DNA from 3 places in the Actinomadura sp. 9N407 genome. Region 2 is predicted to be linked to each of the others. Evidence: riboswitches for the same ligand, from Rfam matches in the RefSeq annotation. Region 2 holds a riboswitch; each other region holds the start of a gene.
What was found. A riboswitch is a leader RNA that binds a small molecule or an ion and turns the genes downstream of it on or off. The one in region 2 is predicted to bind thiamine pyrophosphate.

Region 1 (4,694 bases), on a different contig from region 2:
CGCAGCCGATCTGCTCCAGGCGGCGGGCCAGCACCGGATCGTCGTTGGTGTACGGGAGCACGACGAAGCCGTCGTCGACCAGCTGCTCGGCCGCCTCGACCAGCTCGATCGGGTCCGGCAGCAGGGTGTGCTCGTCGGCGATGACCTCCAGCTTCACCCAGCTGGTGCCGAGCGCCTCGCGGGCCAGCTTGGCGGTCAGCACCGCCTCGCCCGCGGTGTAGCAGCCGGCGGTGTTGGGCAGCACCCGGATGCCGCACTCGCGCAATACGTCCAGGACCGAGCCGCGCGCCGACGGGTCGACCCGCCGCATCGCGACCGTGGTGAGCGTGGTCCCGGACGCCGTCAGGGCCTCGCGCAGCACGCTCATGCTGGGCGCCCCGCCGGTCCCCATGATCAGCCGGGAATCGACCTGCTCGCCCGCGATGACCAGCGGGCCGTCCGCGCTCCCGGTGCCGTCAGCGTTCTGGTCGCCATTCACGCTCTCGGTGCCATCCACGTTCTCGCTGCCCTCCACGTTCATCCTCCCTGCACGGCGGTCAGCACCTCGAGCCGATCCGCCTCCTTCAGCGTCGTCGCGCTCCAGGCCGAACGCCGGACGACCTCGTCGTTGAGCGCGGCCGCCAGGCCCGCCTCGGCCGCGCCGGAACGCCCGGTGGCGCCGGTGACCGCGTCGGCCACGCTGGTGCCGTCGGGCAGCTCGCACGGCTCGCCGTTGATGATGACCTTCATTGCCTCTCCCATTGCCTTGCCTCTCCCATTTGCCTTTACAGGAAGCGATCCGGGGTGAAGTGGCGGCCGACCTCCGGGACGGTGCCGTCCAGCAGCACCTCGGCCAGGATGTCGGCGCTCACGGGGGTGAGCAGGACGCCGTTGCGGAAGTGGCCCGTCCCGAGGAACAGGCCGGGCAGCGCGGTGGGGCCCATCATCGGGGCGTTGTCGGGCGAGCCGGGCCGCAGCCCCGCCGACACCTCGGCGAACTCCAGCTCGGTGATGCCGGGCAGCAGCTCGCGGGCGTCGCGCAGCAGCTCCCAGAGCCCGCCGGCGGTGACGCGGGTGTCGAAGCCCATCTCCTCCTGGGTGGCGCCGACCACGATCTCGCCGTCGGCGCGCGGGACGAGGTAGATCGACGAGCCCTTCACCAGCCCCCGGGTGCAGCGCTGGATGAACGGCGCGGCCGTACGGAGCCGGAGGACCTGGCCCTTGACGGGACGTACCGGTGGAACGATCCCAGGGGGCAGGCCCTCGATGCCGCCCGACCAGGGGCCCGCGGCCAGCAGCACCGTGCCGGCGCGGATCTCGGTCCCGTCGTCCAGCCGGACCCCGGCCGCGGTGTCGTTCTCGACGATCAGCCCGGCGGCGCGCCGCCGGACGAGCCGTACCCCGTGCCGCTCGGCGGCGGCCAGCAGCGCGGGAGCGAGCCGGCGCGGGTCGATCGAGCCGTCCTCGGGAGCGAGCAGGCCTCCGCGCACACCCGGCGCGAGCATCGGCTCCAGCCGGCGGCACTCGCGGCCGGTGAGCGCTTCGGTGGGGATGCCCAGCGACTCCTGGAAGCGCCGCAGCTCGTCCAGGTACTTCAGGTCGTCGGAGCCGAACGCGACCTCGATGATGCCGTCGGTGCGGTAGCCGGTGCCGAGCCCGGTCAGCTCCTCCAGTTCGGCGACGAACGCGCCGTACCGGTCGCGGGAGGCCAGCCCCAGCCGCAGCAGCGGCTCCTCGCCGTAGGTCAGCTCGCTGACGGGGGTCAGCATGCCCGCCGCGACGGCCGACGCCCCGCTCGCGGGGGCCGGGTCGACCAGGGTGACGGTGGCGCCGCGGGCGGCGGTACGCCAGGCGGTGGCGAGCCCGATGACGCCCGCCCCGACGATCACGATGTCCATCTCCGCTCCCTTCGCCGGCATGATCCGGATCAGGTTCCAGCGGTCGGCGGCCCGGTCAGCCGCCCTCTCAGCCCGGTCGGACCGGGCTCCCGCGCTCGTTCGCCCCCACCCTACGTCCGCCCGCGACCGGATGACATTGGCCACCCGTCTGGACACCTGTCTATGACCCGGAATCGCACCCCGGCTAGGGTGGGCGCCCATGGACAGCGTCATCGTGGTGGGAGGCGGGCTGGGCGGCGTGCGCGCCGTCGAGGCCCTGCGGAGCAAGGGGTACGAGGGCGAGCTGACGCTCGTCTCGGCCGAGCGGCACCGGCCGTACGACCGGCCGCCGCTGTCGAAGGCCGTGCTGGCGGGCGACCGCGACGACACCACGGTCGACGCCGACTGGGACCGGCTGCGCGCCCGGCTGCTGCTCGGCGAGCGCGCCACCGCGCTGCGGCTCGCGCCCGGAGGCGGCGGAACGGTCGCCACGACGGCCGGTGACCTGGCCTTCGACGGGCTGGTCATCGCCACCGGGGCGCGCCCGATCACGCTGCCGGGAGACGGGCCCCAGCACGTCCTGCGGACGATCGAGGACGCCCGCGCCCTGCGCGCCCGGCTCACCGGGGGCGCCCGCGTGGTCATCGTCGGCGCCGGCTGGATCGGCGCCGAGGTCGCCACCGCCGCCGCGAAGAAGGGCTGCGCCGTGACCGTGGTGGAGGCCGCGGACGCCCCGCTCGCCAACGCCATCGGCTCCGGGATCGGGGCCCTCACCGCCCCCTGGTACGCCGAGGCCGGGGTGGAACTGCGGACCGGCGTCAAGGTCGCCGCGATCGAGCACGGCGGGCTCGCCCTGGCCGACGGGGGCCGGATCGAAGCCGACGAGGTCGTGGTGGGCGTCGGCGTCCGGCCCGAACTCGGCTGGCTGGACGGCTCCGGATTGCTGCTCGAACGTGGCATTGTGACCGACGCCTCGTTCCGAACCGGTGTGGAAAGCGACACACCCGGCGAGCCCGGCGAGCCCGGCGCGTACCGGCCGGACGTCGTCGCGGTGGGCGACTGCGCCTCCTGGTGGTCCGCCCGCTACGGGCGCCGGCTGCTCGTCGAGCACTGGGACACCGCCCTCAACGCCCCCGAGGTGGCCGCCGCGACGCTGCTCGGACAGGAGGCCGCGTACGACGCCGCCCCGTACTTCTGGTCGGAGCAGTTCGGCCGGATGGTCCAGTACGCAGGGCATCACCCGGTCGCCGAACGCCACGTACTCCGGGGCGACCCGGCGAGCGGCAAATGGGCCGTGTGCTGGCTGACCGGCGAACGGCTGGAGGCGATCCTCACCGTGAACAGCCCGCGCGACCTCATGCAGGCCAGGCGGCTCATCACCGCCGGCACGCCCGTCGACCCCGCCGTCATCGCCGATCCGGAGGTCCCGGTCCGGCAGGCGGCGCGCTCCTGACGGGTTTGAGCATCGTGGGGGCGTGGTAGCAAGGGGGCGTGACGCAACTGCACGCAACCGTAGAAAGCGCTCTCGACCCCCAGACCGACGCCCTCGCCGGAGAGTGGCTCACCCTCGCGGAGGCGACCCGGCGGCTCGGTATCCGGGCCAACCGGATCAAGCAGCTGATCAGCGAGCGCAAGCTGCTGTCGATCCGCCGCGACAACCAGCCGATGGTGCCCGCCGCCTTCATCCAGGACGGCCAGGTCATCAAGGGGCTCTCCGGCACGCTCAACCTGCTGTCGGACGCGGGCTACAACGATGTCCAGACCCTGCGGTGGCTGTTCACCGCGGACGACACGCTGCCCGGGACCCCCGTCCAGGCGCTGGCCGAGAACCGGGGGACGGAGGTTCGCCGGCGCGCCCAGGCGCTGGCGTTCTGACCCGAGCCGGACGGCCCCCGACCAGGACGAGCACGACCACGTGACAGGATTGCGGGGTCACGCGCGGCGATCCACCGCGCGCGGCCCCGCATCCGTATGCCCAGCACTCTCCATGCCCCGCACTTCCATGCCCCGCACTCTTCCCATGAGCGGCATGCCAGGAAGGAACCGCCCCCACCGTGTCCAGGCACCTGCTCTCCGACCGGGCCGTCGCCCTGCGCGCCCGGCTCAGCCGGGCCCGCCTCTACCTCTGCACCGACGCCCGGGAACGGCAGGGCGACCTGCCCGCCTTCCTCGACGCCGCGCTCGCGGGCGGCGTCGACATCGTCCAGCTCCGCCAGAAGGGGCTGGAGGCCCGGCAGGAGCTGGAGTACCTCCGGGTGTTCCGGGCCGCGTGCGAGCGGCACGGGGCCCTGCTGGCGGTCAACGACCGGGCCGACATCGCCCATGCCGTACAGGCCGACGTCCTGCACCTCGGCCAGGACGACCTGCCGGTCGCGGCCGCCCGGGCGATCGTCGGCGAGGACATCCTGATCGGCCGCTCCACGCACGCCGGAGAGGAGGCCTCGGCAGCCGCCGCCGAGCCCGGCGTCGACTACTTCTGCGCAGGCCCGGTCTGGCCGACGCCGACCAAGCCGGGGCGCGCGGCCCCCGGGGTGAAGCTGCTGCGGTACGTGGCGGCGCGGCCCGAGGGACGGCCCTGGTTCGCGATCGGCGGCGTCGACGCCGCCAACCTCGACGAGGTGCTGGCGGCGGGCGCGCGCCGGATCGTGGTCGTACGGGCGATCACCGAGGCCGAGGACCCGAGGGCCGCGGCCGCCGACCTGGCCCGCCGCCTCCGCGAGGCCTCCTGACCCGAGGGTGTCGATCACCACGGTGTCGATCACCACGGGCGATGGCCGACAATGGAGCCATGACCCAGGGACCCGATGACGAGCGCCCGGTGGACCTGTCGGACGACGA
Region 2 (4,694 bases):
TCCCCTCCGAGGTGGTGACCTGGCTGTCGGTCACGGCGGCCTGGACGGCGTAGAGGACGGGCCCGGCGCCCGCGATGACGCCCTTCCAGTACTTGCTGATCTTCACGGCGGCTCCTGGGGGTGGTTCCATCAAGGAGTGTTTCCTCAGGTGGCGGAGCTAGTACCGGCCGTGACAGGAGCATGGCGTTCGGGCAAGCCCGTGAGCTGGGGATTCGGTTGTCAGTGGTTTCGCGGATACTTGAGGCATGCCTGAGTTGCCTGAGGTCGAGTCGCTGGCCGGGTTCCTGCGGGAGCACGCGGTCGGCCATGTGGTCGCGCGCGTGGACGTTCTCGCGATCTCCGCGCTGAAGACGTACGACCCGCCGATCACGTCGCTGGGCGGGCTGACGGTGACCGGGGTCGGACGGTACGGGAAGTTCATCGATGTCGATGTGGACGGGCTCCACCTGGTGATGCATCTCGCGCGGGCCGGGTGGCTGCGGTGGCGGGAGGAGATGCCCGTCAAGCCGGCCAGGCCGGGAGGCAAGAATCCGCTGGCGCTGCGCGTGCATCTGGACAACGGCTCCGGGTTCGATCTGACCGAGGCGGGCACCAAGAAGGGCCTGGCCGTCTATGTCGTACGAGACCCGGAAGAGGTGCCCGGGGTGGCGACCCTCGGACCCGATCCGCTGGCGGGGGCGTTCACCAAGGAGACCCTGGCCGGGATCGTCGGGGGGCGGCGGACGCAGATCAAGGGGCTGCTGCGGGATCAGAAGGTGATCGCGGGGATCGGCAACGCCTACTCGGACGAGGTTCTGCACGTCGCGCGGATGTCGCCGTTCAAGATCTCCTCATCGCTGACCGAGGAGGAGATCGAGGGCCTGTACGAGGCGATCGTGGGCACGCTGCGGGACGCCGTGGAGCGGGCCCGCGGGGTCGCCGCCCAGGATCTCAAGGGGGAGAAGAAGAGCGGGCTGCGGGTGCACGGGCGTGCCGGTCAGCCGTGCCCCGTTTGCGGGGACACGGTCAGGGAGGTGTCGTTCGCCGACTCCTCGCTGCAGTATTGCCCGACCTGCCAGACCGGCGGGAAGCCGCTGGCGGACCGGCGGATGTCACGGCTTCTCAAGTAGCGAGCGCCGAGGTGGTCAGCGGGCAGTAGTGGTCAGCGGATCGAGGTGGTCAGCGGACCTTGGGGACGTCGCCGAAGAGCGGGGCCACCTTGGACCAGCGGTTGAGTTCGCAGCCGTCGGCCCGGGTGAACCGGGTGTTGATCCGTTCGTTCTGCCAGGTGCCCTTGACGGTGGCCACCTCGGGACCGCCGTAGATCTTGGTGCACATCTGGTCGGGCGGGACGGGCTTGAAGGGTTCCTTGACCTTGCCGAGTGCGGCGCAGGCCTGCTGCGCCTTGGGGTGGTCGCCGTTCGCCGGGTCGCAGCTCAGCTTCCACGTCTTGGCCGGTGCCTGGGCGGACGCCTTGACCTCGATCGTCAGGGAGTCCTGGCCCGAGGGCTGGACGGACGTGGTGGCGGAGGGCTTGTCGGCGGACGGGCCGTTGGCCTGTTCGTCGCCACAGGCGGCCAATGACAGGATCATGGCTAGGCCGGGCGTCGTGAAAAGGAGCGTCCGATACCGCATGCGTGATTCGACGCGGGGGGGTTCCGCGCGGTTCCATGGAGGCGTGATGAATTTCGGGGACGATGTCCCGGCGGTGGACGCGAAAGACGTTCCACAGGACGCGTACCTGCTGGATGTGCGGGAGCAGGAGGAGTGGGACGCGGGGCACGCGCCCCACGCGGTGCACATTCCGATGGGCCGGCTGAGCGACCGGGCCGGCGAGGTGCCCCGTGACCAGGAGGTCTACGTGATCTGCCGGTCCGGGGTGCGCTCGGCGCAGGTGACGGTGGCGCTCAACCAGGCGGGCTGGCTGGCCAGGAACGTCGACGGCGGAATGAAGCGGTGGGTGGAGAGCGGCCGCTCGATGGAGAACGACTCCGGGACGGAGCCGTACGTCGCCTGAACGGGCGCGGGCGCGGGTCGGCTGAACGGGCGCGGGCCGTTTGACGGTTATGATCGGCTTCGACCGATAACCGCGGGAGCTCGGGCCGACCGGGCTGAGAGGGCGATAGGGACACGGCGTCGCCGACCGCATGAACCTGTCCGGGTAATGCCGGCGTAGGGAGTGTGTCCCGTGACGTCCAAGGTCCAGTCGCGCCCTCGTGACGAGGTCCCGTTCACCCTCGATGAGCCCGCCCCGAAGGTGCTGGGCTTCTGGGACCAGAGCGCGTTCTGGGGCAATCTCGGCGTCAGCCTCTTCGCCTTCTCCGGCGCGTACACCGTGCTGGCCCCCGACGAGAACGGCCTGCCGACGCTGTCGATCATGGCCGGGATCGTCGCGATGGCCGTGGGCACGGCGCTGGGCGGGCTCATGCTGGGCCTGGCGGCGGCCCCCGGCGCGCGGACGGGGCAGCCCGCGATGGTGCTGCTGCGCGGGCTGTTCGGCGCCCGGCTCTCGTACGTGCCGACCGTCCTCAACATCGCCCAGCTGATCGGCTGGGGCACGTTCGAGCTGATCGTGATCGCGGACGCGGCGAGCGCGCTGTGGGACGGGATACCCCGGTGGGTGTACGTGGTCGCGGCCGGGATCCTCACGACCGTGCTGACGATCTGGCCGCTGGGTTCGGTACGGATGCTGCGCCGGTACGTGACGGTCGCGGTGCTGGTGGCCTTGGTCTACTTCTACGTCCAGCTGCTGCGCGAGCCGCTGCCCGACCTGACCGTGGGCTCGTGGGGAGGGTTCTGGATCGGGGCGGACGCGGCGCTGGCGGTCTCCATCTCGTGGGTCCCGGTGGCCGCGGACTACACGCGGCACGCCCGTTCGGCCAAGGGGGCCTTCGGGGCCGCCGCCGTCGGATACTCGGTGACGCAGATCTTCGCGTACATGCTGGGGCTCCTGGCGCTGGCCCTGGTGGCGGGCGACTCGTCCAAGGTGTTCGACCCGTTCCTGAGCGTCACGCTGGGCGTTCTGTTCTTCGCGGTGTTCGTGCTGCGGGAGGCGGACCAGTCGTTCGCCAACGTCTACTCCACCGCGGTCTCGATCCAGAACCTCGTCCCGCGCGCCGACCGCCGGGTGCTGACGATCGCGCTCGGCGCCGGGATCACCGGGCTGGCGCTGCTGCTGAACATCGGGGACTACGCCGCGTTCCTGTCGCTGATCGGCTCGGTCTTCGTGCCGCTGCTGGGCGTGCTGGCCGCGGACTTCTTCCTCGGCCGGGGCCGCTGGCGGGCCGCGATCGGTGCCGCGGACGCCGAGGGCCTGGGCTGGGACACCTCGCGGACGGCGCCGTCCCGCTGGGGGATGATCGCGGCCTGGGCGATCGGCTTCGTCGCGTACCAGCTGATCTATCCTGGCGCGGTGAGCTGGTGGGCGGCCTTCTGGCAGGACGTGCAGGGCCTGATCGGCTTCACCCCGCAGGGCTGGATGAGCGCCTCGCTGCTGTCGTTCCTGATCGCCGGGCTGGCCGCGGTGGCGATCGGACGGCTCGGCCGGCCGGCGCGGCGTGGCCAGAGGTAATCGCCGCTTTCGGGTCGTGACGTGGTGTTCTTCCGGTAAACGGTGGCCCTACGTAGGAACTTTTCCACTGCGGTTGCCCGGCGGCGGGCCTCGCCTCGGTGGCACGATGACAGTCGTGCAGATGCATGTTCACGACCCGATCGCCCGCGCCGTTATCGAATGCGCCGCGGATGCGATCGTGGCCGTCGACGACGGGTTCCGGGTCACGGTCTGGAACCCGGCCGCCGAGCGGATGTTCGGCTGGAGCGCCGAGGAGCTGCTCGGCCGGGTGCTGCCGATCGTTCCGGACGAGCTGAAGGCCGAGCACAACGCGGTACAGGAACGGCTGCTCACCCGCCGGACCGGCGACGGCGGCCAGATCTCCATCGCCACCCGCCGGTTCCATCGGGACGGGCGGCTGATCGACGTACGGATCGACACGAGCCTGCTGAAGTCCCGCGACGGCGCGCTGCTGGGCTGGGTCGGGGTCTACCACCCGGTCGAGGAGGACGACGTCGCGCAGCACCACACCGCCGAGCGGGCCCGGCTGGTGCGGCGGCTGAACGACATCGTCGCCGACCTGAACGCCGAGCTCGATCTGGCGGTCGTGCTCGACCGGATCACGTCCGCGCTGATCGAGCTGACCGGTGCCGACGCGGGCGGGTTCGTCCGGATCGACGGCGAGCGGCTGCGGCTGGTGAGCATGTCGGGGCTGCCCGACCACATGCGCGGCACGACCGCCGACCTGCGCACCAGCCTGGTCGGCGAGCTGATGCGGTCCGGCAAGACCGTCAAGCTGGCCACCGGCGAGCGGCGGCTGGACGATCTGATCTGGTCCGAGCTGCCCGGACTGCACACGGTCGCGCTCGGGCTCTCGTTCCTGCAGAACCGCCCGTACGGTGCCCTGTACGCGCTGTTCTCCGGGCGCAAGGTCGGGCACACGGAGCTGGAACTGCTGGAACTTCTGGCCGGGCACGCCGGGGTCGCGGTCGGCAACGCCGTCGCGTACGCGGAGGTCGTCCGGCAGCGAGCGCACGAGCGGGCGGTGATCGACTCCAGCGCGGACGGCATCGCGGTCCTCGACCGCGACGGGCTCGTCCGCCAGTGGAACCCGGCCGCGCACTCCCTCACCGGCATCCCGCCCGAGGACGCGGTCGGCCGCCCG
Region 3 (4,694 bases), on a different contig from region 2:
CAGTCGCCGGATCCGGTCACCGGCAGGTAGATCCGGCCGCCCGAACCGGTGAATTCGGCCGCCTTGTCGCGCATCCCCGCGTCCAGCGCCTCCGGCCCGGCGAGCCCGCGCTCGTCGGCGTACCGGCGCACATCCTGTGTGATCTTCATCGCGCAGAAGTGCGGGCCGCACATCGAGCAGAAGTGCGCGGTCTTGGCGGGCGCGGCGGGCAGCGTCTCGTCATGGAACGAGCGCGCCGTCTCCGGATCCAGCGCCAGGTTGAACTGGTCCTCCCAGCGGAACTCGAACCGCGCGTCCGACAGCGCGTCGTCCCACGCCTGGGCGCCCGGATGCCCCTTGGCCAGGTCGGCGGCATGGGCGGCGATCTTGTACGCGATCATCCCCGCCTTCACGTCGTCGCGGTCGGGCAGCCCCAGATGCTCCTTCGGGGTGACGTAGCAGAGCATCGCGGTGCCGTGCCAGCCGATCATCGCGGCGCCGATCGCCGAGGTGATGTGGTCGTAGCCCGGCGCGATGTCGGTGGTCAGCGGCCCGAGGGTGTAGAACGGCGCCCCGTCGCACCACTCCTGCTGCCGGTCCACGTTCTCCTTGATCTTGTGCATCGGGACATGCCCCGGGCCCTCGTTCATCACCTGGCAGCCGTACCCGGCCGCGATCCGGGTCAGCTCGCCCTGGGTGCGCAGCTCGGCGAACTGCGCCTCGTCGTTGGCGTCGGCGATCGAGCCCGGCCGCAGCCCGTCGCCCAGCGACCAGGTCACGTCGTACGCGGCGAAGATCTCGCACAGCTCGCGGAAGCGCGTGTAGAGGAAGTTCTCCTCGTGATGGGCCAGGCACCAGGCGGCCATGATCGAGCCGCCCCGCGAGACGATCCCGGTCTTGCGCCGGGCCGTCATCGGCACGTACCGCAGCAGGACGCCCGCGTGCACGGTCATGTAGTCGACGCCCTGCTCGGCCTGCTCGATCACGGTGTCGCGGAAGACCTCGTAGGTGAGCGCGGCCGGGTCGCCGCCGACCTTCTCCACCGCCTGGTAGAGCGGCACGGTGCCGACCGGGACGGGGGAGTTGCGCAGGATCCACTCGCGGGTGGTGTGGATGTCCCGGCCGGTGGACAGGTCCATGATCGTGTCGGCGCCCCAGCGGGCCGCCCAGGTCATCTTCTCGACCTCGTCCTCGATCGAGGACGCCACCGCGCTGTTGCCGATGTTCGCGTTGACCTTGACCAGGAAGTTCCTGCCGATGATCATCGGCTCGATCTCGGGATGGTTGACGTTGGCCGGCAGCACCGCCCGCCCGGCGGCCAGCTCGCTCCGCACGAACTCCGGCTCGACGCCCTCGCGCAGCGCCACGAACTCCATCTCCGGCGTGATCTCTCCCTGCCGGGCGTAGGCGCGCTGCGTCACCGCCCCTCCGGTGGACCTGCGCGGGCGGCGTTCGGGGAACGCCGCCCGGTCCCTGAGCGGATCGGACGACCCGCGCCCGTCGTCCTCCGGCCGCACGGAACGGCCCTCGTACCCGGCGGTGTCGCCGCGCCCGGCGATCCACGCCTCGCGCAGCGCCGGAAGCCCGCGCCGCACGTCCGCCTCGTACGCGGGATCGGTGTACGGCCCGGACGTGTCGTACAGCACCACGGCGCCGCCGTCGGTCAGCGGTACCTCCCGCATCGGCACCCGCACATCGGCGCGCGAGCCCTGCAGGTAGGTCTTGCGGGCATGTGAAACCACGGTTTCGGCCATCTGACTTGATCTCTCCCTACGCCGGCATTACCCGGACAGGTTCGGCGGTCAGCGGCCGTACCAGCCGCTATCTCAGCCCGGTTCGCCGGGCACCCGCGATGTGTCGCCGCCGACGTTAGGCCCTCGGGCGTCCCGCTGTCCAAGGGCCGGGCCGTTCGTGGTGGGTGCGGGTTTCGGGCAGACTGGCGCTGTGGTGATCAAAGACCGGATCCGGGGTACGGCACTGGACGCCCTGCTGGCGGCAGGGCTCGCCGGATGCGCGGTCGCCGCGGCGGCGAGGTGGCCGGGCGTCCGCCCGCTCGACGGTCCCGGCACGCTCATGCTCGTCGCGGCGCATGTGCCGCTGACCTGGCGACGCCGCCGTCCCGGGACCGCGCTGGCCGCGGTCGTCGCCCTGGCGCTGCCGTTCCATCTGCTGCAGTACCAGCATCACGCGGCCGCCCCCGCCGAGATCTTCGCGCTGTTCACGTTCGCGGTCCTCGGGCACCGGGTGCGGACCGTCCTGGCGGGAACCGCCGCGCTGCTGCTCGCCTGCGCTGTGATCTTCGCCATGGGCGCGAGCGGGCGCAGCGGCATCGAGCAGGTCGGTGTGATCGAGGCCATCGTCGCCGTGGTCGTCGGCGTCCAGGGATGGCGGGTGCACCGGGCGCGGATGGCGGCGATCACCGAACGGGCCGAGCGGGCCGAGCGCACCCGCGACGAGGAGGCCCGCCGGCGGGTCGCCGAGGAGCGGCTGCGCATCGCCCGCGACCTGCACGACCTGCTGGCGCACAGCGTCACGGTGATCGGCGTGCAGGCGGGCGCGGCCGCCCACCTGGTCAAGTCGCATCGGCCGCTGGACCGCACCGAACTCGCCGGCACGCTCGACGGCATCGCCGCCACCTGCCGCGACACCCGGACCGAGTTGCGGGCCACGCTCCAGGTGCTGCGCGAGCACGAGGACGCCGGCGTGCCGCGCGCGGTGCCACCGGGCGCGGCGGGCATCGCCGAGCTGGTCGAGGCGGCCCGGGCCGCCGGGCTCGAGGCGGTACTGACCGAACGGGGCGAGGGCCGCGAGGAGCCGGAGGCCGGGATCGTGGCGTACCGGATCGTCCAGGAGGCGCTGACCAACGTGGTCAAGCACGCCCGGGCGAGCGGCGTCGAGGTGGCCCTGGAGCGCGAGGGCGGAGTGCTGCGGATCACGGTGGCCGATAACGGCCGCGGCCGCGCCGCCGGCGGCACGGGCACCGGCTTCGGGATCATCGGGATGACCGAGCGCGCCCGCAGCGTCGGCGGGACGGTCGAGACCGGTCCGGGCGCCGCGGGCGGCTTCGTGGTGACCGCCCTGCTGCCCCTCGGCGCGGCGGCCGGCGCCGGACGCCGCGCCGACGCCAGGTAGGGCCGGGATCGAACGGAGGGGTTTACCCGGCCTGACGATAGGCTCATGGTCATTGGGGAAGGGGAGGCGATCGCGTCAGTGAGTCCTGATGTCGACAGGTCACCGGAGCCGGGCCGGGACGCGGCGTGGGGCCGGATCTGGACGGTACCGAACGCGCTGAGCTTCGCCCGGCTGCTGGGGGTTCCGCTCTTCCTGTGGCTGGTGCTGGCCGAGGCCGACTGGTGGGCGCTCGGCGTGCTGGTGGTGGCCGGTCTCTCGGACTGGCTGGACGGCAAGCTCGCGCGGATGCTGAACCAGATGAGCCGGCTGGGCGTCGTGCTGGATCCGGCGGCCGACCGGCTCTACATCCTGGCGACCCTGGTGGGGCTGACCGTACGGGAGATCATCCCGCTCTGGCTGGTGGTCCTGCTGGTGGCCAGGGAGGTGGCGATCACGCCGATCGTGCCGGTGCTGCGCCGGCTGGGGTACGGCGGGGCGCTGCCGGTGCACTTCATCGGCAAGGCCGCGACGGCGTGCCTGCTCTACGCGTTCCCGCTGCTCCTGCTCGGCGGGCACGACGGCGCCGTGGCCACGGGCGCGCGGATCATCGGATGGTCGTTCGCCATCTGGGGGACGGCCCTGTACTGGTGGGCGGCCCTTCTCTACTGGGCGCAGACGCGGCAACTGGTGCTGGCCGGCCGTGCCGGGCCCCCGGAACCGCCTCCGGAACCGCCCCCGGATCCGCGTCCGGGGCCGGGCGCCGATCGGGATCCCTCGGCCGGCGACCAGAAGGGAGCGGAGTCCACGCGATGAAGGCCGTTGTGATGGCGGGCGGCGAGGGGACGCGGCTGCGTCCGATGACCGCCAACCAGCCCAAGCCCCTGCTCCCGCTCGTCAACCGGCCGATCATGGAACATGTGCTGCGGCTGCTCAAGCGGCACGGGTTCAGCGAGACCGTGGTCACCGTGCAGTTCCTGGCCGCGCTGATCCGCAACTACTTCGGCGACGGCGAGGAGCTCGGCATGTCGCTGAGCTACGCCACCGAGGAGATCCCGCTGGGCACCGCGGGCAGCGTCAAGAACGCGGCGGAGGCGCTGCGCGACGACCGGTTCCTGGTGATCTCCGGGGACGCGCTCACCGACATCGACCTGACCGACATGGTGCGCTTCCACCGCCGCAACGGCGCGATGGTCACCATCGGCCTCAAGCGGGTCCCCAACCCGCTGGAGTTCGGCATCATCATCGTCGACGACGAGGGCCGCATCCAGCGCTTCCTGGAGAAGCCCACCTGGGGGCAGGTGTTCTCCGACACCGTCAACACCGGCATCTACGTCATGGAGCCGGAGGTCCTCGACCACGTCGCGACCGGCGAGTCCGTGGACTGGTCCGGCGACGTGTTCCCCAAGCTGCTGGCCGAGGGCGCGCCGCTGTACGGGTACGTCGCAGACTGCTACTGGGAGGACGTCGGCACCCACGCCAGCTACATGAAGGCCCAGGCCGACATGCTCTCCGGCCTGGTGGACGTCGACCTGCAGGGGTTCGAGCTGTCGCCGGGCGTGTGGATCGCCGAGGGCGCCGAGGTGGACGCCGAGGCCGTCCTGAAG

Region 1: another riboswitch for thiamine pyrophosphate. It lies ahead of thiO (glycine oxidase ThiO); the one in region 2 lies ahead of ACH34Q_RS43300 (purine-cytosine permease family protein).
Region 3: another riboswitch for thiamine pyrophosphate. It lies ahead of thiC (phosphomethylpyrimidine synthase ThiC); the one in region 2 lies ahead of ACH34Q_RS43300 (purine-cytosine permease family protein).

What each region holds. Positions count from the first base shown of each region.
Region 1 covers NZ_JBIRAW010000002.1:453,405-458,098, reverse strand. The annotation lists gene ACH34Q_RS04845 (thiazole synthase) at 1-478, opposite strand, end outside; gene thiS (sulfur carrier protein ThiS) at 517-729, opposite strand; gene thiO (glycine oxidase ThiO) at 765-1,877, opposite strand; TPP riboswitch at 1,867-1,980, opposite strand; gene ACH34Q_RS04830 (NAD(P)/FAD-dependent oxidoreductase) at 2,077-3,309, shown strand; gene ACH34Q_RS04825 (Rv2175c family DNA-binding protein) at 3,348-3,731, shown strand; gene thiE (thiamine phosphate synthase) at 3,911-4,585, shown strand; gene ACH34Q_RS04815 (hypothetical protein) at 4,645-4,694, shown strand, end outside.
Region 2 covers NZ_JBIRAW010000047.1:51,680-56,373, forward strand. The annotation lists gene ACH34Q_RS43280 (hypothetical protein) at 1-106, opposite strand, end outside; gene ACH34Q_RS43285 (Fpg/Nei family DNA glycosylase) at 246-1,109, shown strand; gene ACH34Q_RS43290 (SSI family serine proteinase inhibitor) at 1,159-1,572, opposite strand; gene ACH34Q_RS43295 (rhodanese-like domain-containing protein) at 1,661-1,996, shown strand; TPP riboswitch at 2,059-2,175, shown strand; gene ACH34Q_RS43300 (purine-cytosine permease family protein) at 2,168-3,550, shown strand; gene ACH34Q_RS43305 (PAS domain-containing protein) at 3,672-4,694, shown strand, end outside.
Region 3 covers NZ_JBIRAW010000009.1:132,582-137,275, reverse strand. The annotation lists gene thiC (phosphomethylpyrimidine synthase ThiC) at 1-1,733, opposite strand, end outside; TPP riboswitch at 1,730-1,840, opposite strand; gene ACH34Q_RS16570 (sensor histidine kinase) at 1,924-3,111, shown strand; gene ACH34Q_RS16565 (CDP-alcohol phosphatidyltransferase family protein) at 3,157-3,903, shown strand; gene ACH34Q_RS16560 (sugar phosphate nucleotidyltransferase) at 3,900-4,694, shown strand, end outside.